3 regions of the Hymenobacter agri genome follow, and region 3 is predicted to be linked to each of the others. Evidence: riboswitches for the same ligand, from Rfam matches in the RefSeq annotation. Region 3 holds a riboswitch; each other region holds the start of a gene.
The links. Region 3 has a riboswitch for S-adenosylmethionine ahead of ACYVDE_RS11310 (O-acetylhomoserine aminocarboxypropyltransferase/cysteine synthase family protein). Riboswitches for the same ligand answer to the same signal wherever they lie in the genome.

Region 1 (4,450 bases), on a different contig from region 3:
GCGCCTAGCCGTGGTGAGCACCGGCGACGAGCTGGTGGGCATCGGCGCCACGCCTCTGCCCCACCAGATTCGGCGCTCCAATGTGTATGCGCTGCAGGCACTTTTTGCCCAGGCGGGGGCCGAAGTGTCGCTGTTTCATCTTTCCGATAATGTGGAAGAGCTGCGCGACGGCCTCACTAAAATCCTTGGTGCCGGCTTCGATGCCGTGGTGCTGAGCGGTGCCGTGAGCAAGGGCCGCGCCGACCATCTGCCGGGCCTGCTGCGCGAGCTGCACGTGGAGGAAATATTTCACCAAGTGCAGCAGCGGCCGGGCAAGCCGTTGTGGTTTGGGGCGCGGGCGGGCGGGCCGGTGGTGTTCGGATTGCCGGGCAACCCGGTGTCCACGTTCATCACGGCCTGCCGCTACGTGCGGCCTTGGCTGGCCGCCGTGCAACAGCCCGCCAACACCAGCACTGCGTTGGCCGTGGCCGAAGCTCCGCAGCCGGCCGTGCTCACCGTCGATATTAACTTCAAGCCGGCTCTCACCCACTTCGTGCCCGTGCGCCTGACCGTGGACGCCGAAGGCCGCCGTCTGGCCACGCCCCTGCCCGTGGGCGGCTCGGGCGACATGCTGGGGCTGGTGGGGGCCACCGCGTTTCTGGAGCTGCCGCCCGAGCCGGCCGTATTTGCGGCGGGTAGCGTGTGGCCGGCGTGGGCACTGTAATTTTTTTGGAACCTCGGCCGTAGCAGGCCGTATGAGCAAGGGAGTCGCAGCGTCGGCGACTGTAACGGATGGAGCCCGGCGCATTGGCTCCCATCTACTTTTTCCACGTTGCTTTTTACGCCCATGCCGAATAAGAAAACGAGCACCGCCAAGAAAGACCCCTGCTGGAAAGGCTACGAACAGGAGGGCACGAAGAAAAAGGACGGCAAAACCGTTCCGAACTGCATCAAGAAAGACTAGCTTTCATCGCTACAATTTCCCCACAGGCCCCGTTTTGCGCCATTTAGCGGCGTGAAACGGGGCCTTGCTACGTCCACCGGAGCGGGTAGCGCTTTTCCGGGGTTGACGCGTATCTTTGCCTGAGCTGCTATCCAGAAAGACCGAGGGACCGGGCCCGATGACGTCTTGGCAACCTACCGCGAGTAGGTGCCAACTCCCGTTTCACCGCCGTTTTTGGTGAAAGAAGATGACAGCCGGAACTGTGCGCCTGCGCACGGGTTTCTTTCTGGATACGCGCTTTTGTAGCTATTCGACCCAGAAAAGAAATGCCCACTGCCACTCTCGCCGCCCCCTCCCCGCTTCCCGAGCTGCTCCGCCAGCGCCTGCTGATTCTCGACGGTGCCATGGGCACCATGATTCAACGCCACCCGCTCACGGAGGAGGATTTTCGCGGCACCCGCTTCGCCGACCACCCCAAACCCCTGCGCGGCAACAACGACCTGCTGAGCATCACCCGGCCCGACATCATCAAAGGCATTCACGCCGAATACTTTGCCGCCGGAGCCGATATGGTGGAAACCAACACCTTCAGCGGCACTACCATCGCGCAGGCCGACTACGGCTTAGAGCATGTGGTGTACGAGCTGAACTACGAGTCGGCCCGCTTAGCCCGCGAGGCGGCCGACGAGTATAGCACGCCTGAGCGGCCGCGCTTCGTGGCCGGCGCGGTGGGCCCCACCAACCGCACCGCCTCGCTCTCGCCCGATGTGAACCGCCCCGGCTTCCGCGCCGTGACCTTCGATGAGTTGGCCACCGCCTACTTAGAGCAAGTGCGCGGTCTCGTGGACGGCGGCGTGGATACGCTGCTCATTGAAACCATCTTCGACACGCTGAATGCCAAAGCAGCCCTCTACGCCGTGCAGAAGTTCTTCGACGAAGGCGGCCGGGTGGTGCCCGTTATGATTTCGGGTACCATCACCGACGCCTCGGGCCGCACCCTGAGCGGCCAGACGGTGGAGGCATTCTGGAACAGCATCCGCCACCTGCCCTTGCTGAGCGTGGGCCTGAACTGCGCCCTCGGCGCCGACCAGCTCCGCCAGTACGTGCAAGAGCTGAGTCGTATTTCCGACGTGCACATCTCGGCCTACCCCAACGCCGGTCTGCCCAACGCCTTCGGTGGCTACGACGAGTCGGCCCAGGAATTTGCTGCGCTGGTGGAGGAGTACCTAAAAGAAGGCATTGTGACGGTGGTGGGCGGCTGCTGCGGCACCACGCCCCAGCACATCGCCGAATTGAGCAAGCTGGCCGAGAAGTACCAGCCCCGCCAGCTTCCGTCCGAACTCACGCCCTCCACTCGCCTGAGCGGCCTTGAGCCGTTCACCATCAGAGAGGAAAGCCTGTTCGTGAACGTGGGCGAGCGCTGCAACGTGACCGGCTCGCGTGCCTTCGCCCGCCTCATCCGCACCGGCGCGTATGAGGAGGCGCTGGCCGTGGCCCGCCTGCAAGTGGAGGAAGGCGCGCAGGTGCTCGACATCAACATGGACGAGGGCATGCTCGATTCGGAGCAGGTGATGACCACCTTCCTGCACCTCATTGCCTCGGAGCCCGACATTGCGCGGGTGCCGGTGATGATTGACTCCTCGAAGTGGAGCGTGCTGGAAGCCGGCCTGAAATGCGTGCAGGGCAAGAGCATCGTGAACTCGATTTCGCTGAAAGAGGGCGAAGCCGCCTTCCGCGAGCGGGCCCACACGGTGCGCCAGTACGGCGCCGCCGTAGTAGTAATGGCCTTCGACGAGCAGGGCCAAGCCGACTCCTTAGAGCGCCGCATCGAAATCTGCCAGCGCAGCTACGACATTCTGACGAAGGAAGTAGGCTTCGACCCGGCCGACATCATCTTCGACCCCAACATCCTGACCGTAGGCACGGGCATGGACGAGCACCGCAACTACGCGCTCGACTTCATCGAAGCCGTGCGCTGGATTAAGGTCAACCTGCCCGGCGCGCTCACCAGCGGCGGCATTAGCAACATCAGCTTCTCGTTCCGCGGCAACGACGTGGTGCGCGAGGCCATGCACACGGCCTTCCTCTACCACGCCATCAAAGCGGGTTTGGATATGGGCATCGTGAACCCCGGCCAGCTTGGCGTGTACGACGAAATCGAGCCCCGCCTGCTGGAGCTGGTGGAAGACGTGCTGCTCAACCGCCGCGCCGATGCCACCGAGCGCCTCGTGGAGTTTGCCGATACCGTCAAGCAAAAGGATAAAGCCGAGGTGAAGGCCGACGAATGGCGCAGCCTGCCGGTGCAGGAGCGCCTGGCGCACGCGCTGGTGAAGGGCCTCACCGAGTTTATTGACGAAGACACCGAGGCCGCCCGCCAGGAGCTGGCCCGGCCCCTCGACGTGATTGAGGGCCCGCTGATGGCCGGCATGAACGTGGTGGGCGACCTGTTCGGGGCCGGTAAAATGTTCCTGCCGCAGGTGGTGAAGTCGGCCCGCGTGATGAAAAAGGCCGTGGCTTATTTGCAGCCTTACCTGGAGGCCGAAAAGCAAGGCTCGGACCGCCAGACGGCCGGTAAAATCCTGATGGCCACCGTGAAGGGCGACGTGCACGACATCGGCAAGAACATCGTGGGCGTGGTGCTGGCCTGCAACAACTTCGATATCGTGGACCTCGGTGTGATGGTACCGCTGGAAAAGATTCTGGACGAAGCCCAGAAGCAGCAAGTAGATGTTATCGGCCTCTCCGGCCTCATCACGCCTTCGCTCGACGAAATGGTATACGTGGCCCAGGCCATGGAAAAGCGTGGCATGAAGACTCCGCTGCTCATCGGCGGCGCCACTACCTCGCGCCTGCACACGGCCGTGAAAATCGCGCCGTCGTACAGCGGCCCCGTGGTACACGTGAATGACGCTTCGCGCTCGGTGGGCGTGGCCGCCGGCCTGCTCGGCTCGGGCGAGCGCGCCTACGCCCAGACGGTGGCCGACGACTACGCCGCCCTGCGCGCCGACTACGCCAGCCGCCAGCGCGAAAAAAACTACCTTCCCATCGAAGCCGCCCGCGAAAACGGCTTCAAATCGGACTGGAACACGGTTTCCATCACCAAGCCCAGCTTCCTCGGCACCAAAGTGCTCGAAGACTACGACCTCGCCGAGCTGGCCGAGTACATCGACTGGACGCCCTTTTTCCACACCTGGGAGCTAAAAGGCCGCTACCCGCGCATTCTGGAGGATGAAACGCTGGGCGAAGCCGCCACCAAGCTCTTCGCCGATGCGCAGGCCATGCTGAAGAAAATCATTGACGAGAAGCTGCTCACGGCCCGCGCCGTGCTGGGCTTCTGGCCCGCCAACACGAAGGATTACGACACTATCGAAGTCTACGCCGACGACTCGCGCGAGGCCGTGGCCACCGAGTTTTTCACGCTGCGCCAGCAGGGCGAAAAAGGGCCGAAAATTCCCAATCTCGCTTTCTCCGATTTCCTGGCGCCGAAGGAAAGCGGCCGCGCCGACTACCTCGGCGGCTTCGCCGTAA
Region 2 (4,450 bases), on a different contig from region 3:
CTGGGCGAGCGGCTGACGGTGCGCGGGGCCGTGGGCCGGGCCATTCGGGCGGCCAACTTCACCGAGCAGTATTACTCGTCCATCCGGCCGGGCACGGTGCCCAATGGCTTCAACGTGGGCAACCCCAACCTGAGCGCCGAGCGCACTTGGAGCTACGAAGGCGGCCTCGACTTCCAGCCCCTGCCGGCCCTCACATTGCGCGGCACCTACTTCAACCGCTATGGCCGCAACCTGATTGACTACGTGGGCCAGCCCGGCGCGCTGGTGATTGAAAAAACCGGCCTCGCCAACCTGAACCCCGCCAACACCTACCGCCTGGCCGAAAACCTGTTTGCCGTGAGCACCCAGGGCTTCGAGCTGGAAGCTAGCACCCGCGCCCAGCTCACGCCCGGCCTGCGCCTCGACGGCACCGTGGGCTACACCTACACCCACCTAAACGTAGACGGCAACATCACGTCGCAGTACCTGAGTAACGTGGCCCTGCAGCTCATCAGCGGCAATGTGAGCCTGGTGCACCGCCGCTTCACGGCCAGCCTGGGCGGGGTGTATAAGCAGCGCGCCGGCCAGAAGACTACCCCCAGCGCCACCATCAACGATGCCGTGCTCACGCCCGATTACGTGGTCATCAACGGCCGGCTCGATGTGGCGCTGCTGCCCGAGCGCCTGTGGGTGGTGGGCCAGGCCCAGAACCTGTTCGACGCGAAATATTCCGACCTGCTGGGTGCCCAGATGCCCGGCCGCTGGCTGATGGCCGGCGTGCGCGTGGCGCTGCGGAAGTAGGGTCGGGGCCGCGCCGCCGGAGTGGCTGGCAACGAACAAAGAGGGACGTCATGCCGAGCGCAGCCGAGGCATCTCGCGTGTGGTAGTAATCAAATTACTTCCGCGGTAGAGATGCTTCGACTGCGCTCAGCATGACGTTCTTTTTTCTGGTTACTACTGCACGCGAGATGCCTCGGCTGCGCTCGGCATGACGTGCTTTTTTTCTGGCAGAACCCAATGAAGGCCCATTCGGCCCTACCTTTGCCCCATCAATTCCTCCTCCCGGATGGATTGTTTTTATACAGAGGCGCTGAGAGACAGGCTCAACGACGCGCCGGCAACCACCCGCAACCGCGGACCGGTGCCAATTCCTGACCATATAAAAACAACTGCCATGCCCGCTGTTCCTGCTGCCTCGCTTGCTTTTTCTGGTGTTGCTCGTGCCCGTTTCTCAACGATGGGCCGGATGCTGACGGGCTGTTGTTGCTGTTGCTAGCGGGCACTCGCGCCGCGTAGCCGAACGGCTGCGGCCGGCGCACTTTCATTTCCTTTTTACGGGTTTTTTGCTTGCGGCACGGCCGCTCCGGGTGGGGCGGTGGCGTGGCGCGTATTTATCGGATTATGTTGAAAAAATCATTGGAGCTGCTTCGGGCCGAAGCGGCGGAAACGGGGGCGAACACCCTCAAACGCAGCCTGAACGGCGTGAGCCTGATTGCCATTGGCATCGGGGTGATTATCGGGGCGGGGCTGTTCTCGCTCACCGGCATTGCGGCGGCCAACAATGCCGGGCCGGCCGTCACGCTCTCCTTCGTGGTGGCGGCGGTGGGCTGCGCCTTCTCGGCCCTTTGCTACGCCGAGTTTGCGGCGCTGGTGCCCGTTTCGGGCTCGGCCTATACGTATTCGTACGCCACGATGGGGGAGCTGTTTGCCTGGATTATTGGCTGGGACTTGGTGCTCGAATACTCGGTGGGCGCGGCCACGGTGGCCATCAGCTGGTCGCAGTACCTCATCAAATTCCTCGGAAAATACGGCCTGCACATCCCGGCGCGGCTGGTAATGTCGCCCTTCGAAAGCGCCAAGCTGGCCGACGGCAGCACCGTGAGCGGCTACGTGAACGTGCCGGCCATGCTCATCGTGCTGGCCATTACGGCCATCGTGACGCGCGGCACCAAGGGCTCGGCCTGGTTCAATGCGCTGGTGGTGGCGCTGAAGGTGGCCGTGGTGCTGGTGTTCATCGCCCTGGGGTGGCAGTACATCGACCCCGCCAACTACCAACCCTACATCCCGGCCAACACCGGCACTTTCGGCGAGTTTGGGCTGAGCGGGATTCTGCGCGGGGCGGGCGTGATTTTCTTCGTCTTCATCGGCTTCGACATCGTGGCCACGATGGCCCAGGAAACCAAAAACCCGCAGCGCAACATGCCCATTGGCATTCTGGGCTCGCTGGCGGTGTGCACGGTGCTGTTTGTGTTGTTCGGGCACGTGCTCACGGGCCTGGCCAACTACACCGAGTTCAAGAACAACGCCGCGCCGGTAGCCGTGGCCATCGAGAAAACGCCCTACGCGTGGCTGTCGTCGGCCGTGATATTGGCCATTCTGGTGGGCTACACGTCGGTGATTTTGGTCGATTTGCTGGGGCAGTCGCGGGTATTTTTCTCGATGTCGAAGGACGGGCTGCTGCCGCCGGTGTTCTCGCGCCTGCACCCCACCTTCAACACGCCGGCGCAGTCGACGCTGCTGCTCGGCACCTTCATCGCGCTGTTTGCGGGCTTCGTGCCCATCTCGGTGGTGGGCGAGATGACGAGCATCGGCACGCTGCTGGCCTTTGTGATGGTGTGCCTCGGCGTGATGATTATGCGCAAAACCAACCCCGACGCGCCCCGCTCGTTCCGCACGCCGTGGGTGCCGGTGGTACCCATTCTGGGCATTGTGGTGTGCCTCGTGATGATGGCCTCGCTGCCCTGGGAAACCTGGCTGCGCCTCATCGTGTGGCTGGCGCTGGGCATGGCCATCTACTTCGGCTACGGAAAGAAGAACAGCAAGCTGCGGCTGGCGCAGGAGAAAGCTGAACTTCCACACTAAAAATTTCACTGCGCACACTGCAGGAAATCAATGCTACCAATTCAATGTGTCGTCAGTCCGTTCGCATCCAGCTCCTCACGGTCGCGCACGCGGCCGAGGTCACCTTCTAAATCAACCTCATCGGCGACAGTTGTCTCAGCCGTGACGGGTAGGGCTGAGGCCAGTGGGCGCTGCTTGTACACATCCACGGCTCCGTTGCGGTCGAGTAGCTCGCGGGCGTGGTCGGCTTCTTCGGTAGTAGTCGTGTCGACGGTGATGACGGCGTGCTCGGGGCCGGTGGCGGCAATGTGGGCTTGGGCATCATCGACCTGCGTGCCGCTGAAAATACCGCTGAAAAACCGCGTCACGGCGTCCTGAAATGTTTCGCGGGGCGTTTCCACGTCAATCTGGTGCTCGGCCTGCAGGGTATCGCGGGAGGCGAGCTGCACGGCGGGGGCGGCAAAGCCGGCCGCATGTAGCTGCGCCACGGCAAACTCGGCTTCGGAAGCGCTGGTGAATAAACCGACGACGGTGCGGGGCATACGGAAGGGGAAAAGGTGTCTGAGTGTCTACGGCGGGCCTGGCAGGCGGTTGTGCCGGTGCCGGGCTGCCGCCGCCGGAGATTGCCTACCTTTTGCGCACTTTTCATTCGAAAGCCGCGCCTACATGGACCAGTCTCAACTAGCCGCCCGCTGGCATCGCCTCACCACGCCGCTTGTGCCCGATGCCGCCCGCCGCGAGGCCGAATGGCAGCGCCTGGCCGCCGCCTACCAGGCGCCCAGCCGTCACTACCACAACCTGCAGCACATCGAAAACCTGCTGAATAGGGTAGCGGCAGCCCCCTTGCGCGACCCGGTGGTGGTGCAGCTGGCCGTCTGGTTTCACGACGCGGTGTACGACGCCCGCCGGTCCGACAACGAAGCCCGCAGCGCCGCCGAGGCGCTGGCTTTTCTGCGGGGCTCGCTGCTGGAGCCTGCCCGGCAGCAGCGTGTGGCGTTCCTCATCGGGCGCACCGCCGACCACATCCAGCCCCAGCCGTCGCACGATACCGACCTGCTCTACTTTCTCGATGCCGACCTGAGCATCCTCGGGGCCCCGGCCGCCGGGTACTGGGCCTACGCCCGGCAGGTGCGGCAGGAGTACCGGCATGTGCCAACGCTGCTCTATCGCCCCGGGCGCCGCAAGGTGCTGGCAAAGATGCTGGCCGCACCAGTGCTCTTTCAAACGCCGGCCCTGCGGGCAGAGCTTGATGCCGCCGCCCGGCTGAACCTGCAGGCCGAAATTGACGCTTGGAACCGCGGCAGCCTCGATTCCCAGCCCTGAGCTGCCGGCAGAATAATGCGAGCCTTCACCGGCCTGCCCAAGCCATTCGGCCCGAAAAAGATTGTTTTTAGGGGGATTTAATGCCTGCTTAATCTCAGCAGACGGAATATTTGCAGCACAGAGGAGCTTCCCAAGCGGGCAAGCAGATAGGAGAACCTGATTGTGAGCACGAATGCAAAAATCCCTTTTTCCCAGCCTGATTCCTTCGTACGAGCATGAGCGCCTCACCGCGCTGCAACCCTACCAGGTGCTGAGCACGCCGGGCCAAACGCTGTTCAACGATTTTGTGAGCATCGTTGCCAAACTG
Region 3 (6,236 bases):
GGGCATCGGCCATGGGGTGGGCTTTGGCGCTGGCTGTATCGGCGGCCGGCCCCGTTGTTGCTGATAGGCTAACGGGATGCGTCGGCTGCACCGTTCGCAGAAACAGGAAGCCATCTACCGCTTCGCTCCACGGGCCGACCAAGGGCTTGTACTCAAACGCATAAGTGGTTAGCTCGCGGCCCGGGGCCTCGTGTTTCAGACTGATGAAAGCATAGTTGGCAGGCTGCGTGGCTAGCTCGGCTTCGAGCGAATTTGCGCCCGGCGCCGGCACTGGCCGGCCGGCTTCCGACCAGCTGCCGTAGCTGCCTCCGCCGGCCAGCGTGCCCAGAATGTACACCTGTTCGGCACCCAAGCCCTCCTTCACCGCCCGGCCCATCGGCCGGTAGGCCTGAATTTCAGCGTTCTGGAAATGCTCCAGCCGGTTGGCCAGGTGGGGCAGGGCTGCCCAGCACACCACTTTTTCCTGCGGGTGCTGGCGCACATACCACAGCAGGTTGTCGGCCATCTGGGCATCGCGCGGGTTGCTGTCGATGGCCTTGAAGCTGTCGTCGTCGAGGGCCCGATTACGCTTACTCGCATAGTCGCGGGCCTGGGCCAGCAGGCTGCGCCCGTTCTGCTGCCAGAACCGCGCTTCGTCCGCACGCTGCCCAGAGCTGCCGGCGGCCATTTTATCCAGCAGCCGGTTCACCTTGCCCATTTCCTTTTCAAAATCGGCGGGCTTGGCGTCGGGTGGGAGGGCAAAATGGTCGCCCATGTAGCCAATCACCTCCTCCAGATAGTCGTAGTTAACCTGCGCGGCTCCCTTTTGCGCGGTCAAAAAAGCGCGTAGCTCGTCCACCATATCGCCGCTGTATTCACCGCTCAGCTGCGGGTCAAACCCCGCCACGCGCAGTCCGCCCGGGCCCAGCAGCGGCAGCACGGCCTGAAATTCCTGCGCCCCGGTCCAGATAGTGAACACGCTGTTGCCAATGGCCTCCTGCGCCGGTCGCCCTGTCTCCAGCGCCTGCTGGGCCTTGTGCAGGTCGTAAAAACCACTCTCGAACGCTACCGTCGTGAAGCCCATCTGCTCGCGCAGAAAGCGCAGCAGCCGGATTTTGGCCTCGAATACGTTGCCCTCGCCGTGGGTGGGCTCGCCCAGCATCACCACCCGCGCCGGACCGATTTCGGCTTTTAGAAATTCCAGGTCCCGAAAATCGGTATCGGTTGGGGCAATGCTGCGCACCGCGTGGGTGGGCAGGGGAGTGGGGGCTTGGCCGTGGGCCAACGCGCCAGCCAATAGCAGCGCTCCCGTCAGGGCCGCCGCCTTAAAATCAACAAACATGAAAAGCAGAAAAAGGTGGAAAGGCCGCATTCGGCAGCCCGGAAAGCGGCGGCAAATTACTGGCGTTTTGCTGCTAACGCCAAGCAATAGCCCGGGCGAAAACACAAAAAAGCCCCGAACCACGCGGGTTCGGGGCTTTTGGGGCAGCGTGAATGCGGCTTATTCTTTTTCCAGCATCAACGACGCGCCATCGGCCGATTTCAGCGTCAGCTTGTCGTCGGTCAGGGTTTCGACGGCGAAAGTGCTGGCGGGCTTGCCTTCGGGGCTAAAGGTGATGGTTTTGGCGGCCTGGTCGAACGTGTATTTACCCGAAATGGCGCCGGCGGCACCATCCGTCATGGTGTAGTTGCCATTGGCAAACACATGGAGCTCCTGCTGCTTTTGTGCGTCGGTCTGCTTCACTTTGTCGCCGGCGGTGTCGGTTTCCTTGGCGGTTTTCCACACCTTGCTGTCGGTGCCGTACAGCATGTTTACGCCTTCAACCTTGCCTTTGTCGTTGCTGCACGAAGCGGCAAACAGCGACACGAGCACCAGCAGGCTGGCGAAATAGCGGAGCGAAAAGAGGGACTGGAGTTTCATGAGCACTTGTGAGTGAAGGTGAAAGAATGAAAGTGAAAGCCCGCGCACGGCGAACTCGTCGGCTTACGGTGCCAAAAGAAAAGAGTTGGCGCTGTAACCCCAGTTTGGACCGCCCGTATAGCAACCCGGCCGGCCCAACCGCAAGGTTTTTCCGGTGAAATCATTCGCAACCTCTAACTTTGTAAATCCCATGGGACTCTTTGATTTCATCAGCGACAAAGGCGAACAAAAACCCGTTGAACCCGCTGCCAAGCCCGCCGGTGGCGCCACCGATTTTTTCGGCAACGCCGCCAAACCGGAAACTTCCGGCGACACGTATACTGTTGTCAGTGGAGATTCCCTCTCAAAAATTGCTAAAAACCACTACGGCGACGCCGCCAAGTGGCACCAGATATATGAGGCCAACAAGGCCACCATCGGCAGTAACCCCGACCACATCGAAGTTGGTCAGGTGTTAACCCTACCTAGTCTCTAGGTACTTTTTTGCAGAAAAAAGGTGAGAAAAGCCACTCTGTTTCAGGGTGGCTTTTTTGCGTTTCTGCCCTTGCAGAAAAATCTGTCATCCTGAGCGCAGCGAAGGACCTTGTCACGCTAGCGCAATTCGTGCAGACGTGATAAGGTCCTTCGCTGCGCTCAGGATGACAGGCGATTTGGCTTACCGAAAAAAATATTTTCGCCGCACCGCTTGCCATTCTCAAAAATTCGCTCCTACCTTTGCGATACCCAACAGGTACTCCCCGCTAACGGTGGGCAGTTTTCAAGTTTTATACAGAAGTGGCGAGAGACTAGGCTCCGTGACCCACTGGCAACCTTCGCTCAACGAAAGGTGCCAATTCCTACCCGCCGCAGCTTCGGCCGCACCGGGACAGATGATTCGAGTGCCATGGAAAATCCCGCAAAATCTGCTTTTCTCCTCCCGACTGCTCCGGCTGCTTTGCGCGCCGTAGGGTCGGGTTTCTTCGTTTCGGCGGCTGGCCGGAATGTGGCATTGCCCAACGGGCGAATGCGAATGTGCTGTTGCTGCCCGTGTTGTTGCTAAGCTGATTTCGGCTTAGAACCCTCCCCCCAACTCTTCTGGATTTTTTGGTGGCCCCGCGGGTCTGCCGCGCGCCTTTTCGGGCCTTCGCGGTGGGTTTGGGCCACGCCGGCAGCACGGGCTATTTCGGGGAGTTTTGGCGCTAAAAACGGCTTTTCAGGCTCGCAGCGCACTTTTTTCAATTGTCATTCCGGTTTTTCAACGCGTCAAGCGCACCCTCATCATGTCTGTTCAGCCCCAACACTTCGAAACTCTCCAACTCCACGCCGGCCAGCAGCCCGACCCCACTACCGGGGCCCGCGCCGTGCCCCTGTTCCAAACCACCAGCTACGTGTTCAAGAGCGCCGAGCACGGCGCCAACCTGTTTGCCCTGAAGGAGTTCGGCAACATCTACACCCGCCTGATGAACCCCACCACCGACGTGTTTGAGCAGCGCGTGGCGGCCCTCGAAGGTGGCGTGGCGGCCCTGGCTACCGGCTCGGGCCAGGCGGCGCAGTTCATCGCCCTGAACAACATTCTGCAGGCCGGCGACAACTTTGTGAGCACGGCCTACCTCTACGGCGGTACCTACAACCAGTTCAAGGTGGCATTCAGGCGGTTGGGTATTGAGGTTCGCTTCGCTGATGGCGACAACCCGGCCTCGTTCGAGCAGTACATCGACGAGAAAACCAAAGCTATCTACCTCGAAACTATTGGCAACCCGAGCTTCAGCATTCCCGATTTTGAGGCCATTGCGGTCATCGCCAAAAAGCACGACTTGCCGCTGGTAGTGGACAATACCTTCGGCGCGGGCGGCTACCTGTTCCGGCCGCTGGAGCACGGCGCCAACATCGTGGTGGAGTCGGCCACGAAGTGGATTGGCGGGCACGGCACCAGCGTGGGCGGCGTGATTGTGGACGGCGGCACCTACGACTTTGGCAACGGCAAATTTCCGCAGTTTACCGAGCCGAGCGACGGCTACCATGGCCTGATTTTCAACGATGTATTTGGCAAGAACGGGCCGTTTGGCAACATCGCCTTCATCATCCGGGCGCGGGTGGAAGGGCTGCGCGACTTCGGCCCGGCCATTAGCCCGTTCAACTCCTGGCAGCTGCTCATCGGCCTCGAAACCCTGAGCCTGCGCGTGGACCGCACCGTGGAAAACGCCCTGAAAGTGGCCACCTGGCTCGAACAGCATCCGCAGGTGGAAAGCGTGAACTACCCCGGCCTGCCCAGCAGCCCCTACTACGCCATCGCCAACAAATACCTGAAGCGCGGCTTCGGCGGCGTGCTCTCGTTCCGCATTAAGGGCACGAAGGAAACGGCTACGCAATTTATTGATAACCTGAAGCTCATCAGCCACCTGGCCAACGTGGGCGACGCCAAGACGCTCATCATCCAGCCCTCGGCCACCACGCACCAGCAACTGAGCGAGGAAGAGCAGTTGGCCTCGGGCGTAACGCCGACGTCGCTTCGCCTGAGCGTGGGGATTGAGCATTTCGACGACATCAAAGCCGATTTGCAGGCCGCCTTCGACGCCATTGGCAATACGGCTAGCCAGCCTACCGAGGGCGAAGAGGTGGGCGAGCCCGAATTGGAGCACGCCCAGCCGCTGGAGGTATAGGGAGCGGTGGGTTTCGTTTTGGGCTCTTCGCTGCTGGCCGCCGGGTTTAGGTGAAGTGAAATACCGGTAGCCGGGAGCAGAGACCCAAAAACGAAAAACCACAGCTCAATCAGAACAACTCAATTTCAGCGCCAGCGCGCCGGGCGGGTGCCGCTTCCGTGATGGGTAGCGAAATGGGGGTGAGAATCCATGAGCCCGGCCGGTTCGCTGGCGCTGAAACTGAGCTATTGAAACAGATAATGACTAGCCAACTATTTGAACTACCCGACCTGACGCTGGAAAGCGGCGAAACCCTGACTGGAGCCCACGTGGCTTACCAGACCTGGGGCCAGCTGAACGAAGACCGCGACAACGTGGTGTGGGTGTGCCACGCCCTCACGGCCAACGCCGACGTGCTGGCCTGGTGGCCGGGCCTGGTAGGGCCGGGCTGCTACTACGACCCGGCCGAGTGGTTCATTGTGTGCGCCAACGTGCTGGGCTCGTGCTATGGCAGCACTGGCCCGCTCGACGCCGACCCGGCCACCGGGCAGGCGCGTTTCCAGCATTTTCCGCTGCTGACCATTCGCGACCTGGTGCAGGCCCACGAACTGCTGCGGCAGGACCTGGAAATTACCGATATCAATACGCTGATTGGTGGCTCGCTGGGCGGGCAGCAGGCGTTGGAGTGGGCCGTGCAGCGCCCCGATTTGTTCGACCACCTCGTGGTGATTGCCACCAACGCCCGGCACTCGGCCTGGGGCATTGCTTTCAACGAGGCGCAGCGGCTGGCCATTGCGGCCGACCCGACCTACGCCGCCGGCCAGCCCGGCGGGGGCGATGAGGGCCTGCGGGCCGCCCGCGCCATTGCCCTGCTCAGCTACCGCAGCTACGCGGCCTACAACGAAACCCAGACCGACCCCGACGCCGATGAGTTGCCCGATGAATACCGCGCCAGCACCTACCAACGCTATCAGGGCGACAAGCTGGTGGCCCGCTTCGACGCCTACAGCTACGTGGCCCTGAGCCGCAGCATGGACACGCACAACCTGGGCCGCCACCGCGGCGGAGTACCGGCGGCGTTGGCTCGCATTGGGGCGCGCACGCTGGTGCTGGGCATTACCTCCGACGTGCTGTTTCCGTTGAGCGAGCAGCGCGAGCTGGCGGCCCATATTCCGGGGGCGATGTACGGCGAGCTGGATTCGCGCTACGGCCACGACGGCTTTCTGCTGGAAACAGCGGCCATCACGCACTTTTTGGAGCTGTTCTACGCGCCCACGTTTGTGCATTAGGCGGCCGCAATTAGCCCCGAATAGCTGCAAATGCCCTTTTGAATGACTGATTAGTACAGCCCGCTATGGGTTGGCGCAAAGCCTGGACAGGCAGCACAAAAGCCCGCGCCGCGGTACAATTGCGATTGGCGAGGCACAAATAATCTGCTGGCCCGCGGCTACCTGCGGCCGGCCGAAACTACTGATTCATGACACATTTTGAACAACCCCTGCGCCTGGGCCTGATTGGCTTCGGCTGCGTGGGGCAGGGCTTTTATGACATCGTGCAGCGGCAGCCCGAACTGGGCCTGACCGTGGCGCGCATTGCCGTGAAAACGCCCGGCAAAACCCGGTCACTATCGGCCGACCATTTCACCTACCAGGCCGATGAGTTGCTGGCTGATGCCACGCTCGACGTGCTGGTGGAGGTGATTGACGACGCGGCCGAGG

Region 1: it holds a riboswitch for S-adenosylmethionine, as region 3 does, so the genes downstream of both, metH (methionine synthase) here and ACYVDE_RS11310 (O-acetylhomoserine aminocarboxypropyltransferase/cysteine synthase family protein) in region 3, are expected to answer to the same signal.
Region 2: it holds a riboswitch for S-adenosylmethionine, as region 3 does, so the genes downstream of both, ACYVDE_RS14770 (amino acid permease) here and ACYVDE_RS11310 (O-acetylhomoserine aminocarboxypropyltransferase/cysteine synthase family protein) in region 3, are expected to answer to the same signal.

What each region holds. Positions count from the first base shown of each region.
Region 1 covers NZ_BAAGZM010000168.1:3,216-7,665, reverse strand. The annotation lists partial or broken gene ACYVDE_RS10385 (molybdopterin-binding protein) at 1-703, shown strand, start outside; SAM riboswitch class I at 1,068-1,176, shown strand; gene metH (methionine synthase) at 1,249-4,450, shown strand, end outside.
Region 2 covers NZ_BAAGZM010000323.1:288-4,737, reverse strand. The annotation lists partial or broken gene ACYVDE_RS14775 (TonB-dependent receptor domain-containing protein) at 1-780, shown strand, start outside; SAM riboswitch class I at 1,054-1,145, shown strand; gene ACYVDE_RS14770 (amino acid permease) at 1,381-2,841, shown strand; gene ACYVDE_RS14765 (hypothetical protein) at 2,883-3,362, opposite strand; gene ACYVDE_RS14760 (HD domain-containing protein) at 3,487-4,143, shown strand; partial or broken gene ACYVDE_RS14755 (GAF domain-containing protein) at 4,316-4,450, shown strand, end outside.
Region 3 covers NZ_BAAGZM010000196.1:543-6,778, reverse strand. The annotation lists partial or broken gene ACYVDE_RS11325 (erythromycin esterase family protein) at 1-1,321, opposite strand, end outside; gene ACYVDE_RS11320 (hypothetical protein) at 1,481-1,900, opposite strand; gene ACYVDE_RS11315 (LysM peptidoglycan-binding domain-containing protein) at 2,055-2,375, shown strand; SAM riboswitch class I at 2,662-2,776, shown strand; gene ACYVDE_RS11310 (O-acetylhomoserine aminocarboxypropyltransferase/cysteine synthase family protein) at 3,160-4,539, shown strand; gene metX (homoserine O-acetyltransferase family protein) at 4,779-5,807, shown strand; partial or broken gene ACYVDE_RS11300 (homoserine dehydrogenase) at 5,996-6,236, shown strand, end outside.